DNA from 2 places in the Nocardia sp. NBC_01730 genome. Region 2 is predicted to be linked to the other one. Evidence: riboswitches for the same ligand, from Rfam matches in the RefSeq annotation. Region 2 holds a riboswitch; the other holds the start of a gene.
The links. A riboswitch is a leader RNA that binds a small molecule or an ion and turns the genes downstream of it on or off. The one in region 2 is predicted to bind S-adenosylmethionine.
Positions count from the first base shown of each region.

Region 1: another riboswitch for S-adenosylmethionine. It lies ahead of OHB12_RS23100 (rhodanese-like domain-containing protein); the one in region 2 lies ahead of OHB12_RS29870 (hypothetical protein).

Region 1 covers NZ_CP109162.1:5,551,732-5,558,904, forward strand. Annotated here, with positions in the region: gene fgd (glucose-6-phosphate dehydrogenase (coenzyme-F420)) at 1-1, opposite strand, end outside; gene OHB12_RS23075 (HAD-IIA family hydrolase) at 348-1,106, shown strand; gene OHB12_RS23080 (MarR family winged helix-turn-helix transcriptional regulator) at 1,138-1,581, opposite strand; gene OHB12_RS23085 (type 1 glutamine amidotransferase family protein) at 1,649-2,290, opposite strand; gene OHB12_RS23090 (RpiB/LacA/LacB family sugar-phosphate isomerase) at 2,655-3,107, shown strand; gene OHB12_RS23095 (O-succinylhomoserine sulfhydrylase) at 3,148-4,362, opposite strand; gene OHB12_RS23100 (rhodanese-like domain-containing protein) at 4,359-4,775, opposite strand; SAM riboswitch class IV at 4,790-4,906, opposite strand; gene OHB12_RS23105 (Rv0361 family membrane protein) at 4,970-5,419, opposite strand; gene OHB12_RS23110 (FAD-dependent oxidoreductase) at 5,850-7,173, shown strand, end outside.
Region 2 covers NZ_CP109162.1:7,239,181-7,246,353, reverse strand. Annotated here, with positions in the region: gene OHB12_RS29890 (imine reductase family protein) at 1-455, shown strand, start outside; gene OHB12_RS29885 (NADP-dependent isocitrate dehydrogenase) at 614-1,831, opposite strand; gene OHB12_RS29880 (MFS transporter) at 2,167-3,684, opposite strand; gene OHB12_RS29875 (TetR family transcriptional regulator) at 3,813-4,541, shown strand; SAM riboswitch class IV at 4,594-4,704, shown strand; gene OHB12_RS29870 (hypothetical protein) at 4,787-5,185, shown strand; gene metX (homoserine O-acetyltransferase MetX) at 5,182-6,342, shown strand; gene OHB12_RS29860 (DUF3017 domain-containing protein) at 6,409-6,654, opposite strand; gene OHB12_RS29855 (tRNA (cytidine(34)-2'-O)-methyltransferase) at 6,926-7,173, shown strand, end outside.

The sequences.
Region 1 (7,173 bases), 1.7 Mb from region 2:
TATGCCACGCTCCTCGCGTTTCGTTTCGCCGCCGTCGCGATCCGTCTTCGACACTAGCCAACTCCTTTGTGCCGGGTGCCGATGGCCTGGCGCGGATGATCGAGATCGCCGCGGCCGTCCTACTCGCCTCGACGGCCCCGAGCCGAAGGGCGCCGGGTCCGACCAGCTCAACGCACGCTGGGCAAGCGGGCAGGCGCCGAGTCCGACGCATGCGCCGGATTCGAGGCAGGGCGCGGCGGTCGGGTTTCCGACCTGTGCTCGTTGTTCCGACCGGGTCGCGGAGCGGATAGCGGATAATCGACTCTGTGAGCGCAGATGACGAACCGATCCTGTCCTACCTGACCGATATGGACGGGGTGCTGGTGCACGAGGACCATCTGGTGCCCGGCGCCGACGAGTTCCTCGCCGAGCTGCGTGCCAACGAGACGCCGTTCCTGGTGTTGACCAACAATTCGATCCGCACGCCGAGGGACATGCAGGCACGGCTGCGCCACTCCGGCCTCGACATCCCGGAGGAGGCGATCTGGACCTCCGCGCTGGCCACCGCCACCTTTCTGAACGAGCAGCGCCCCAACGGAACCGCCTACGTGGTGGGTGAATCCGGGCTGACCACCGCGCTACACGAGATCGGCTACGTGCTCACCGACAGCGCTCCGGACTACGTGGTCCTCGGCGAAACCCGGACCTACTCCTTCGAGGCGATCACCACGGCGATCCGGCTGGTCGAACGCGGCGCCCGCTTCATCGCGACCAACCCGGACCCCACCGGCCCTTCCCGTGAGGGCTCACTGCCCGCGACCGGTTCGGTGGCCGCGCTGATCACCCGCGCCACCGGTCGCGACCCGTATTACGTCGGCAAGCCGAACCCTCTGATGATGCGTTCCGCGCTTCGCCGCATCGGCGCCCACTCCCAGTCCACCGTGATGATCGGCGACCGCATGGACACCGACGTCATCTCCGGCCTGGAAGCCGGCATGCGTACCATCCTGGTCACCACAGGCATCTCCACCCGCGCGTCCTTCGAGGCGTACCCCTACCGGCCGACCATGGTGCTGGATTCCGTCGCCGACCTCGTCGGCCGAACCAAGTCCCCGTTCGCCACCTGATTCGGATCGGTACGAGGGCGCGAAGCAGGCCCTAGTCCTCCGTGATCGCGTCCAGCGCGGCGGAGAGCTTCGCGAGCACTTCGACGGTCAGCGCGAGCTGTTCCGGACCGAGTTCGGCCGCAAGACGTTTCGACATCACCGCGTGTTGCGGGTCGATGCGGTGGACGGTGGCCAGACCTGCCTCGGTAGCGGCGACAAGTTTCGCGCGGCGGTGGGCAGGGTTGGGACGGTATTCGGCAAGTCCCTTGTCCACCAACAGGTCCGCGATACGCTGCACGCTCTGGCGCGTGATGCCCATCTCGCGTGCGATACCCGCGACCGACAGCGGTGTGCGCAGTACCGCGCCAAGCACCTGCCACCAGGCCGCGGTCAGACCCGCAGGTCGGGCCAGTTCCTCAGCGACCGCAAGGAATTGGCCATTCACACGGAACGACGTGATCGCCGCCGTGCTGAACAGCTCCTGCTCACCGGTCATGATTCACCTCCCGCTGCGTGCCGCACGGCGATCCGGCCGATCAACCGGATCGCCGTGCGATTCTTCCTCATCCGACCTGCGCCGCCCGCTGCGCCTCGTACTCCGCGAGCACCGCGTAGCCTGCCGGATCGGCATGCGCGAACAGTCGATACCAGCCGTCGAGAACGTGCGGTTCGTATATGCCGAGCCTTCCGAGCACCTCGCGCGCGAACTCGAACGGCGCGCTCGCGCTGGCCGTGATCACGTCACCGTCGGTGACGGCGGGCTCGCTCACATAGTGATCACCGCCCGAATAGCCGCTGTAGAGCAGGTATTCCGCGACGTTGCTCGTGTGTCTGCGGGTATCGAGCAGACCTTCCTTGGCCAGGCCGAAGGTGGCGCCACAGATGGCGGCGACCGGAACACCCGCCGCTACGAGTTCACGCGCCTTGCGCGCGAACGGCACCAGCTCCTCGCCCTCCCAGGTCTCCGCACCGGGCAGGATCAGCATCGCGCTGTCGGCGGGCGCGAGGTCGGCGAGCACGACGTCCGGCACGATGCGCATCCCACCCATCGTCGTGATCGGCTCCGCGGTCAGGCCGACCGTCGTGACCTGCCACGTCCCCGGCTCCCGATGCCAGCTCGACTTGTTGATGTGCGCAGTGGCCGCCCCGACCTCCCAGTCGGCCAGGGTGTCGTAAACGGCCAGGTGAACTGTCTTGGTTCGCATGACAGCATGTTGGCATATTTGACAGCATGCTGTCAATGTCGCGACTGCCTCCGAGCGCTGCCGTGGCCGAGCCCGCAGACGCGCTCCCGAGGCACATCCAGCCAGACACCCCACCACGCAGACTCGCCGGCAAAGGTGACCACTCTTGCACTCGGACATCCAGGGCAGACACCGCGCACCTGGTTGCGCAGGCCGCTCCCGAGCGCTCGGCCGCAGCGAGCCAGTCGGACACCGCCCGCTCGGTTGCCAGAGCAGAGCCCGGGCGCTACGCAACCAGCCGGCGCCCACCGACGGCACAACCTATGCGCGCCGATTCGCTCAGGAAGGCCGCCCACCTGGCGAGAAGGCCCACTACGCTGGGAGCATGCGGATTTCGGTGGCGGCGGACGAGCGGGTAGGAGTGGCCGAGGAATTGGTCGGCGAGTTGCACAGGCGCGGACACGAAACCGTACTGCACGGCGCACTGTCCGACGCGGAACGCGACGACTGGGCCTGGGCGAGCGAAGCGGCCGCACGCGACGTCGCGGCACGCCGCACCCACCAGGCCGTCATCTGCTGCTGGACCGGCACCGGCGCCTCGATGGCCGCCAACAAGGTCGCGGGCATCCGCGCGGCACTCTGCACCGATGCCGCGACCGCGGCAGGCGCCCGCACCTGGAACGACGCGAACGTCCTCGCTCTGAGCCTGCGTTCGACCTCCAGCGCCGAACTCCGCGAAATCCTCGACGCCTGGTTCAGCACCGAACCGAGCAATACCCCCGAGGACCAGGCAAACATCGCCCATCTCACCAAGATCGAGCACACCGCCAACGTCTGACCCCGCCAGGAGCCGGCCGGCGAGACGAGGTGCGTGCGGGTCAGCCCAGGGCTTGGTCGAGATCGCCGAGGAGGTCTTCGACGTCTTCGAGCCCTACCGAGATGCGGACGACACCGTCGGAGAGGCCGATGGTGGCTCGACCCTCGGGACCCATCGCGCGGTGGGTTGTGGTGGCGGGATGGGTGATCAGGGATTTGGCGTCGCCGAGGTTGTTGGAGATGTCCACGATCCGCAACCGGTTCAGCACCTCGAAAGCGCGCTTCTTCGCCTCGTTCTCAGGTGCCTTCAGCTCGAAGGTGACCACGGTGCCGCCCGCACTCATCTGAGTGGTGGCCAGAGCGTGCTGCGGATGCGATTCCAGGAACGGGTACCGCACCCAGCTGACGGCCGTGTTGTCCGCCAGGAAGCGGGCGATCCGCAGCGCCGACTCCGCCGAATGGCGCACCCGCAGCGGCATCGTCTCCAGCCCCTTGAGCAGCGTCCACGCATTGAACGGGCTCAGCGCCGGACCGGTATGACGCATCAGCATTTTCACCGGACCGTCGATGTAGTCCGCGGCACCGAGAATGGCACCGCCGAGCACCCGCCCCTGCCCGTCGATGTGCTTGGTGCCGGAGTAGACCACCACGTCGGCACCCAGTTCGAAACCGCGTTGCAGCAGTGGTGTGGCGAAGACGTTGTCCAGCACCACTTTCGCGCCCGCCGCATGCGCCAGCTCGGTCACCCGGCGCACATCGACCAGCGTCTGCATCGGGTTGGCGGGCGTCTCGAAGAACACCGCCTGGGTGGGCACCGACAGCGCCTGTTCCCACTGGTCCAGATCCTCGCCGTCGACGAAGACGGTCTCCACGCCCCAGCGCGGCAGGATCTCGTTGCACACCACGAAGCAGGAGCCGAACAGACTGCGCGCGGCGACGAGTCGATCGCCTGCGCCGAGCAGCGCACCGAGAGCGGTGAACACCGCGGACATTCCGCTCGCGGTCGCGAAACACGCTTCGGCGCCGTCGATCAGCCGCATCCGCTCCTCGAACATGGCGACGGTCGGGTTGCCGTAACGGGAGTAGACGAAATGCTCGACGTCGCCGGTGAAGGCAGCCTCGGCGGCCTCGGCGCTCTCGTAGACGAAGCCAGAGGTCAGGTAGAGCGCCTCGGCGGTTTCCTCGAAACCTGAGCGCCGCAGTCCACCCCGCACACCGAGCGTCGCGGGACCGACACCCTCCGGCAGCGGCCGGTCGATCGCACCACCGGTGATCACGACTGCCGCCAGGGTAGTCCGAGCGCACGCCAGCCGGAGCCGCCGCGATGCCCGAATTCGTCGAGGGGACCTTCGAAGCCTTCGAGCACGTTGTAGGAAGTGTGGTAGCCCGCGGTGGTCGCGGCGACAGCCGCGCCGATCGAACGCTGCCCGGAACGACACAGGAACACGACCGGGGCGTCCGGGGCGTGGTCCACCAGGGCCTGCTTCAGCTGCTCGACAAACGCTTTGTTGCGCGCGCCGGTGGAGTCGACCCACTCGATCAGCACGGTCGGCCGATCGATCGAGCTCGTATCGGGGACACCGACAAATTTCCATTCGGCTTCCGTCCGCACGTCGACCAAGACGGCTTCGGGTTGGTCCCGCAACACTTCCCACGCCTGCTGGGGTGTGATGTCACCGGCATAACTCATGTGCACCTCCTGCGAATCCGCACTTGCCGCGCTCAGGCTCGAGCCACGGCCAGGTCGTCACCCGGAGCACCCCACCGCGGAGGAGGGTTGCCGACCAGTAATGCCGGGGCTTGACACTGGTTCTCATGACCTTCGACTGAGATTGCACCGATGCGGGTCACCGTGTCAAACGGTTGGCCGCACTGCGGGAACATTCAGTGACAGACCAGCCACTTCGCACCGGATCTGGTCAGATTCCAGGTCGCCGTCTTCTCCTCGCCGTCGACCTTCGTGGTCACGGTCACCCTGCCCTTGTCGCCGTCCCTCATCGGATTGTCGAGTTTCGTGATTTCGACGGACTTTCCGGGCCCCGCCTGTCCGGCCAGCGGCGAACGTGCGGCGTCGAAGCCATGGCATGCGGTGCCGGGCGGCGGCACCGTGGCGGTGTTGTTGGAGCCATCGACGAACTTGCGGACCGCCGCGACAATGCGGTCGGAATCTGTGACATTCTTCTCAGTCGGCGACAGCATCCCGCCGAGCACGATTCCGACCAACACGATCACCGCGACCGCCGCCGCCGCGACGAAAGGGACCGCGGAACGCTTGTCGGTCTGATCGACCCGGATGATTTCGTCCTCGCCCGCGGTCGGCTGCTGCTCGGTCATGACTCGATGATCCCTGGTCGCCGCGGGTATCGAGCGACCAGGCCCCGATTCGGGACACGCTTAATCACTCGACGGAGACCGGGCGGTCGCTATAGCGAGCGCGGGAACGGGTAACCGGAAATTGTGACGTTCGATGGCATCCATCCAGTTCACGCACCGGCGCGGTGCGGCATCGGCCACCCCGATAGAATCGCGGGACTGCGGTCGGCTGTCATAGCCAATCGGCAGCTCGTCGCCGCAGTGAACCGGGCACCGTGCAGACCCGAGCCAGCATCGCCGGTGTCGGCACCGACAGGGTGCAACCAAGCCAGTGCGTCAACTTAGCCTAAGCTAAGACCGACGTTAATTGTTATTCGACCAATAAGGGTGCGCGTAAGAGATGACCGAACAGAGTGCAGGATCGACAAGCGGTGTACACGGGCCCTCCGTGATGACGCAAGCTGCCTCCTCCGGGCCGGACGCGCACACCGCAGGGACCCGCCCGCTCCGCATCGCGATCGTGGGCGCAGGACCGGCCGGGATCTACGCCGCCGACGCGTTGATGAAATCCGACGCAGAGGTGAGCATCGACCTGTTCGAACGCATGCCTGCGCCGTTCGGGCTGATCCGGTACGGCGTCGCGCCGGACCATCCGCGGATCAAGGGCATCATCACCGCCCTGCACAAGGTGCTCGACAAGCCGCAGGTGCGACTGCTGGGCAACATCGACTACGGCACCGACATCACCCTCGACGACCTGCGCACCTTCTACGACGCGGTGATCTTCTCCACCGGAGCCAATGCCGACCGTGCCCTGGACGTCCCCGGCATCGGCCTGGACGGTTCGTTCGGCGCGGCGGACTTCGTGTCCTGGTACGACGGGCACCCCGACGTACCGCGCACCTGGCCACTGGACGCGGAGAAAGTCGCGGTCCTCGGCGTCGGCAACGTCGCACTCGACGTGGCGCGTGTGCTGGCCAAGACCGGCGACGAACTGCTGCCCACCGAGATCCCGCCGAACGTCTACAAGGGGTTGAAGAACAACAAGGCCGTCGAGGTCCACGTCTTCGGCCGCCGTGGACCCGCCCAGGCCAAGTTCACCCCGCTCGAGCTGCGCGAGCTCGACCACTCGCCGACCATCGAGGTCATCGTCGACCCCGAAGACATCGACTACGACGAAGGCTCCGAAGCCGCGCGCCGCCACTCCAAGCAGGTCGACATGGTCGCCAACACCCTCGAGCAGTGGGCCATCCGCGACGTCGGCGACCGACCGCACAAGCTGTTCCTGCACTTCTTCGAGTCCCCGTCCGAGGTGCTCGGCGAAGACGGCAAGGTCGTGGGCCTGCGCACCGAGCGCACCCAGCTCGACGGCACCGGCAACGTCAAAGGCACCGGCGTCTTCAAGGACTGGGACATCCAGGCGGTCTACCGCGCCGTCGGCTATCTGTCGCAGAACCTGACCAACCTGCCCTTCGACGACCAGGCCGGCACCGTGCCGAACGAGGCCGGTCGCGTGATCGCCGACGAGAACGCCGACGGCGCCGACCGCTACCTGCCTGGCACCTACGTCACCGGCTGGATCAAGCGTGGTCCCGTCGGCCTGATCGGCCACACCAAGGGCGACGCCAACGAGACCGTGGCCTGCCTGCTCGACGACAGCACGAGCTTCACCCCGGCCGCCGCACCGGAGCTTGACGCCGTCACCGAGTTCCTCGAGGGCAAGGGCATCCCGTTCACCACCTGGCAAGGCTGGTACCGCCTGGATGCCCACGAGC
Region 2 (7,173 bases):
ACGCCGACACCATCGCCGAACTCGGGAACGCGAAGTACCTCGGTGCGGACGCCGGCCTGGCAGGGCTGCACGACATGGCGGTGCTCGCGGGCATGTACGGCATGTTCGGCGGGTTCTTCCAGGCCGTCGCGATGGTGGGCAGCGAGAACTTCACTGCCGGCGAGTTCACCGACAACTTCCTGGTCCCCTGGTTCCGCGCACTGCTGGACATGCTGCCGGTGCTCGCCGCGGAGGTCGACTCCGGGGAGTTCCCGGTCAACTTCTCCGACCTGGTGGTCAACCAGGCGGGCCTGGCCACTATCCGGACTGCCAGCCGCACCCAGGGCGTGCCGACGGATCTGCTCGACCCGTTGCAGCGACTGTTCGACGCGGAAGTCGAACGCGGCAACGGTTCGGCGAGCTTCACCCGTGCCGTCGCCGGCCTGATCGGCAGCGGCGTGGCGAGCCGGAACTGACCTGGCAAAAACAGTGCGGGCACCCGCTCCACCACAGGTGGGTCGGGTGCCCGATTCCGTTCAGCCCGGCGCTGGGTACCCACCCAGCGCCGGAGTCGGCCGAGCACTATGCCTCGGCCCCGCAGCTCGGCGCCGAGACGGTTCGGCGCCGGGTCGGCTCAGCGCAACGCGCGAGCCAGGTTGGCGTCCAGCGCGCCGAGGAACTCCTCGGTGCTCAGGTAGCCCTGGTCCCCGCCGACGAGCAGCGCGAGGTCCTTGGTCATCTGGCCGCCCTCGACGGTCTTGATGACGACGTCCTCCAGGGTCTGCGCGAAGCCGATGACCTCAGGAGTGCTGTCCAGCTTGCCGCGGTGCTCGAGGCCGCGGGTCCAGGCGAAGATCGACGCGATCGGATTGGTCGAGGTCGGCTTGCCCTGCTGGTGCTGGCGGTAGTGCCGGGTGACGGTGCCGTGCGCGGCCTCGGCCTCACAGGTGCGGCCGTCCGGGGTCAGCAACACGGAGGTCATCAGGCCGAGCGAGCCGAAGCCCTGCGCGACGGTGTCGGACTGCACGTCGCCGTCGTAGTTCTTGCAGGCCCAGACGTAACCGCCCTCCCATTTCATGGACGAGGCGACCATGTCGTCGATCAGGCGGTGCTCGTAGGTGAGGCCGGCCGCGTCGAACTGGGTCTTGAACTCGGCGTCGAAGACCTCCTGGAAGGTGTCCTTGAACATACCGTCGTAGGCCTTCAGGATGGTGTTCTTCGTGGACATGTACACCGGATAGTTCTGCGCGAGCCCGTAGTTGAGCGAAGCGCGCGCGAAATCCTCGATGGACTTCTTGAAGTTGTACATGCCCATCACAACGCCGCCGTCCTCGGGCATCTTCACGACCTCGTGCACGATCGGCTCGCTGCCGTCGTCCGGGGTGAAGGTGAGGGTGACAGTTCCGCCTTGGAACACCTTGAAATCGGTGGCGCGATACTGATCGCCGAATGCGTGACGGCCGATGATGATCGGCTTGGTCCAGCCCGGCACCAGGCGCGGGACGTTGGAAATGATGATCGGGGCGCGGAAGATCGTGCCGCCGAGAATGTTGCGGATGGTGCCGTTGGGCGACCGCCACATCTTCTTCAGGCCGAACTCCTCGACGCGCGCCTCGTCCGGGGTGATGGTGGCGCACTTCACGCCGACGCCGTGCTGCTTGATGGCATTGGCGGCGTCGATCGTGACCTGGTCGTCTGTCTTGTCCCGGTACTCGATACCCAGGTCGTAATACTCCAGGTTCACGTCGAGATACGGGTGGATCAGTTTGTCCTTGATGAACTGCCAGATGATCCGGGTCATCTCGTCGCCGTCGAGTTCGACGACGGTGCCTTCAACCTTGATCTTGGACATGGATCTTCGTGTCCTCCTAGGATGGTGCCCTTATTGCACGGCCAGGCGAAGACGCTTGTGAGCGGACCCCAGCTGTTCCAACAGACAACGTATATGTCCCGCGTTGTCCGCGAGACTTCTGGTGCAAACAAGACAAGCGTACTGCTTCCGAAGATCTCACCACGCGGGCAGCCCCCGGGGTGAGCCGGGCCACGATGGTTACCGATTGGTAGGTCGGCGGCATCTTCACGGCGCGCAACGACCGCGGCCGTCGGCAACCCCTCGATACCGCGACGCACAGGAAACGACGAGGTCCGCGCATCGCCGGTGCGATACGCGGACCTCGTGCGACCGAATCAGACCGCGACCGGAACCCGGGCGTCCGAGGCACCTGCAGCGCCTTGTTCGGAGCCTTCGATCAGGCTCTCGGGCCGATCCCGGATCATGAGGGCGATGACCGGGATAGCCGCGAGGAAGAACCCGGCGCCGACGTAGAAGGCCACGTCGTAGCTGTGGATCGCGGCACGCGCGGCCAAGTTGTCGATGGCCGGATTGTTCGCCGCGAAGGTCTTGGCGACCTGCACCGAGATGGTGGTCAGCAACGCTGTGCCGACCGCGCCGCCGACCTGCTGCGCCGCGTTCAGCAGCGCGGAGGCCACACCCGAGTCCTCTTCCTCCACTTGATGCAGGGCAACGGTCTGCATGCCGACGAACAGCGGGCCCATGCCCAGCGCGATCAACACCTGAGCGGGCAGCACACCCGCGAGGTAACTGTCGCCGTAGCCCAGTTGCGCGAGCAGCACCAGGCCGATGACCCCGAGCACGGCGCCGCCCACCATCAGCGGACGCGGCCCGAGCTTCGGCAGCAACGCGCTGGTGACGCCCGCGGAGATCGCGATGCCCGCAGGGAAGGGCAGGAACGCGAAGCCTGCCTTCAGCGCGGAGTAGCCGAGCGTGATCTGGAAGTAGTAGCTCAGGAACAGGAACATCGCGAACATGGCGATCGGGATGAGCAGCGCGGCAAGGAACGCGCCACCCCGGTTGATCTCCCCAGGAATGTGCAGCGGCAACAGCGGGTTCGACGAGCGCCGTTCGATCGCGATGAAGGCGATGAGCAAGCCCAGCCCCACGATGAGCAGCGCGAGGGTGCTGCCCGCCAGCCAGCCGTCGTCGGCGGCGCGGCTGAAGCCGTACACAATGGCGATCAGACCCGTCGTCACGGTGACGGCGCCCGGCACGTCGTAACCTCCGCTGCGCGGCGTCGGCACGTCCTTCACCACCCAGGCCAGCGCGCCGAGCAGCGCAAGGAACGCGACCGGCGTGTTGACCAGCAGGCACCAGCGCCAGGAGGCGTACTCGGTGAGTGCGCCTCCCGCGATCAATCCGAGCGCCGCGCCGCCGGCGGAGACGCCGGCGAACAGGCCGAAGGCCTTGGCGCGCTCACCGGGTTCAGTGAAGGTCACCGACAGCAGCGAGAGCGCGGCCGGCGCGAGCAGTGCGGCGAACGCACCCTGGAGCGCACGCCCGGCAAACATCTCGGCGCCATTCTGCGCGAGACCGGCCAGGGCGGAGGCGCCTGCGAAGCCGACCAGCCCGATGAGGAAGATCCGGCGCCGCCCCAGGTAGTCGGCCAGCCGACCGCCCAGCAGCAGCAGGCCGCCGAAGATCAGTGTGTAGGCCGTGAGCATCCATTGCCGGTTGCCGTCACTGATGTCGAGATCGCGCTGGGCGAACGGCAGCGAGATGGTCACGATCGTGGCGTCCAGAACCACCATGAGCTGGGCCAATGCGATCACCCCCAGCGCAAGCCAGCGCGCCGAACTGCCCTGTCTTTCCGGAACGTCTACCGCTTTCGCAGTCTCGGTCACCGTCATCTCCTCGTTGGTCGAAGTAGTGGAGCCATCCTGTCATTTGGCGACATTTGTCGTCAAGAGAAAAAAGTCGTAATACGACATTTGGCTGTTCTAGACATGAAACTGTCAGATCGCGATACGATGTGCACATGCTCGAGTCATCAGCGCCGATCGGCGCGAGCGCAGCGGCGGACACCTCCGCGAGCCCACCAGCGAACCCGGGGCAGCCCGGCCTGCGCGAACGCAAGAAGCAGCAGACCAGGCTGCGCATCATCGAGGTCGGCCTCGACCTGTGTGACACCCAGGGCTTCGACGCGACAACGGTCGAGCAGATCGCCAACGCCGCCGATGTCTCGCCGCGCACGATCAACCGCTACTTCGACAGCAAAGAGGACATCGTCCTCGGCCCGGTGAAGGACTTCGGGCTCGCCGTCGCCGAGACTCTGCGCGACCTTCCGGTCGCAGGCAACGAACTCGAGGCGCTGCGCGAGGCGTTCTTGCACGTGGTGGGCCAGGCTGCCGACGAAGGCAACACGGGACCGATCTCGTTCCGGCAGTTCCAGCAGATGCAGCGGATTCTGCGCAGCAGCCCGTCGGTCAGCGCGCGCAGCCTCGAACATGCCGACGACAGGACCGCCGCGATCGCGGCCGTGGTGGCCGAGCGGCTCGGCACCGAACCCGACTCGCCCGCGGTGCGCCTGATCGTCGGAACCTGGCAGCTGATCGGCCACGTCGGCATGGAGTGCTCAGGCGAGGCGTTCGTTCAGGACGACCTTGCGACCGCGGCCGCGGCCGCGGCAGGACGCGCCGCGTTCATCGACACCTTCGACGAGTTCGTACGCACCTGCTGCGTCGCGCGAACCAGCGATGGCCAGTGAGTTCGCCGGAAGATTTCGAAGGCTGACCGCCTGCCAGCTATGATGCCGAAAAGGTCATGAGTGCCAGCGCCAAGCCCCGGCTCGCTGGTCGGCAACCCTCCAGCCGCGGTGGGGTGCTCCGGGTGATGACCTGGCTCCCGAAAGTCGGGAGCAAGCGCGCTCAGGAGGTCGCCGAAATGTGTTGTTGTTCACACGCACCCGGATAACCCTCCAGTACCGGCGAACACCTGCTTTGGAGCAAAACCATGAGTGATTTCACCGCACCCGCGACCGGAAACTACCTGCCGCAGGTGTCGTTCGACACTGAGCAGATTCACGTCGGACAGGTTCGTTCCGGCATGACGAGCGCTCGTACGCACAGGCAGCGACTGATCCCGACCGGGACGGTCGCCGCATTCGAGCGGCGCGGCGGCGCGGGCAAGAAGGCCGTCGGCGGGTCGGCCCCGCAGAGCCATGACCTCGGGAATGTGCGTTCTCTCGTGATTCAGCCCGCGTCTGTACAGATTGGACTGCGGACGCGTTCTCGCCTGACACCCGACGAGAAATCGACGTCAAGAGCCACCTACAGCCTGGTCCGCCCCGCAGTCGGTATCCAAGATATCGACACCGACCCTCGCGCCGGTTTCTCGGCGGCGGCGTCGTGACCGTGCGTATCGAACCGAATACCGGCCGTCCCTCCGGCGTAGTACTGCCGCCTCCGGACGGGCAGCTCGGCATCGTCGACATCGGGGACGCGCTACTGGAGAGCGGCGCGGTCGTTCCGGACGTCCACTTGGCCGTGCAGCGCTGGGGTGAGCTCTCTCCCGCGCTGGACAATGTCGTGCTTGTCGAACACGCGCTGACCGGCGATTCGCACGTCGTCGGCAGGCCCGATGGCATCCACCCGTTGCCCGGCTGGTGGGACGGGATGGTCGGTCCCGGCGCGCCGCTGGACACCGACGAATGGTGTGTGATCGCGACGAACGTGCTCGGCGGCTGTATGGGTAGCACCGGCCCGTCCACCCGCGCTCCGGACGGAAACCCTTGGGGCACACGGTTTCCGGAGATCTCCATCCGGGACCAGGTGACCGCGGAGGCGGCGCTGATGGATCTGCTCGGCATCCGGCGGCTCGCCGCCGTCGTCGGCGGGTCGATGGGCGGCATGCGGGTGCTGGAGTGGATGGTCGGCGCGCCGGAACGGGTCGCCTCCGCACTGGTGCTCGCGGTCGGCGCGCGCGCCACCGCCGACCAGATCGGCACTCAGACCACGCAGATCGCGGCGATCAAGGCCGACCCCGACTGGCAGGGCGGCGACTATCACGACACCGGCCGCGCCCCGATGGCAGGAATGGGCATCGCCCGACGCATCGCGCACCTGACCTACCGCACCGAGTCCGAGCTCGACCACCGGTTCCAGAACAAGCCCCAGGGCGACGAAGATCCGTCGCGCGGCGGCCGCTACGCGGTGCAGAGCTACCTGGACCACCAGGCCGAGAAGCTGTGCAAGCGCTTCGATCCCGCCACCTATGTACTGCTGACCGAAGCGATGAACCGCCATGACGTCGGCCGCGGGCGCGGCGGTGTCGCGGCGGCCCTCGCGGCCACACCGGTGCCCTGCGTGGTCGGCGGCGTCGACTCTGACCGGCTCTACCCGCTCTGGACCCAGCAGGAGCTGGCTGATCTGCTACCTGGCTGCGATGGGCTGGAGGTCGTACACTCGCGCGACGGGCACGACGGCTTCCTCACCGAGGCGGCCGCGGTATCGAAGCTGCTGACCGAGACCATGCGACTGGCGCGGATCGGCGTGCGCAGCGAACGGTGAACTGTGGACCTCGCCCCATGACGGGGCTTGTTGCCCGAATGTCAGCCGACACCGATCATCGCCGTGCTAGCCGACACCCATCGTGTTGATCGTGACCGCGAGGAACACGATGCTCGAGCCGAGCAGGGTCAGCGCACCCACGTCGAACGGCTTGCTACGCACCGCGAGCAGACCGACCCGCGCCGTCGGAAGGCACAGGCGGAAGGCCGCGGCCAGCAGCGTCGCACCTCCGAAGAACAACGCCCCCCGTCGCCACCGGTCGGAGGCGACGAACACCACGGCCACCATAATCACCAGCGTGACGACGACCATCGGCAGGTGGCAGCGCAGGAACTGCGCGCCCAGGCTGCTGGCGGACCGCCGCCCGGCGCTAGGAGTATCGGCATCGGTCACGGCCCGATTCTTCCAGACGCCTTCACACCGCGCCGCCGACGGGCATGCGGCTTCTGTTCAAACCTTCGCCCCTCGATGGCCTACCGGATCCGTTCGGTCGTGAAGCCGCTCGGTGCGCCTCGGATGTAGCGCATTCAATCGGATTCATTAATGCCAACCAACACTGACACGCGTGACAAGCTGATGCATTGTGTTCCACTTGATGTTCCACGAGCCCTGCATCCCGCCGAATACCGGCAACGCGATTCGGTTGATCGCGGGGACCGGGTGCCATCTGCATCTGATCGAGCCGCTCGGGTTCGATCTGTCCGAGCCGAAGTTGCGGCGAGCCGGGTTGGATTACCACGACCTGGCGTCGGTGACGGTGCACGCCGATTTGGCGGCGGCGTGGGAGGTGCTGCGCCCGGAGCGGATCTATGCGTTCACCACGCAGGCCAC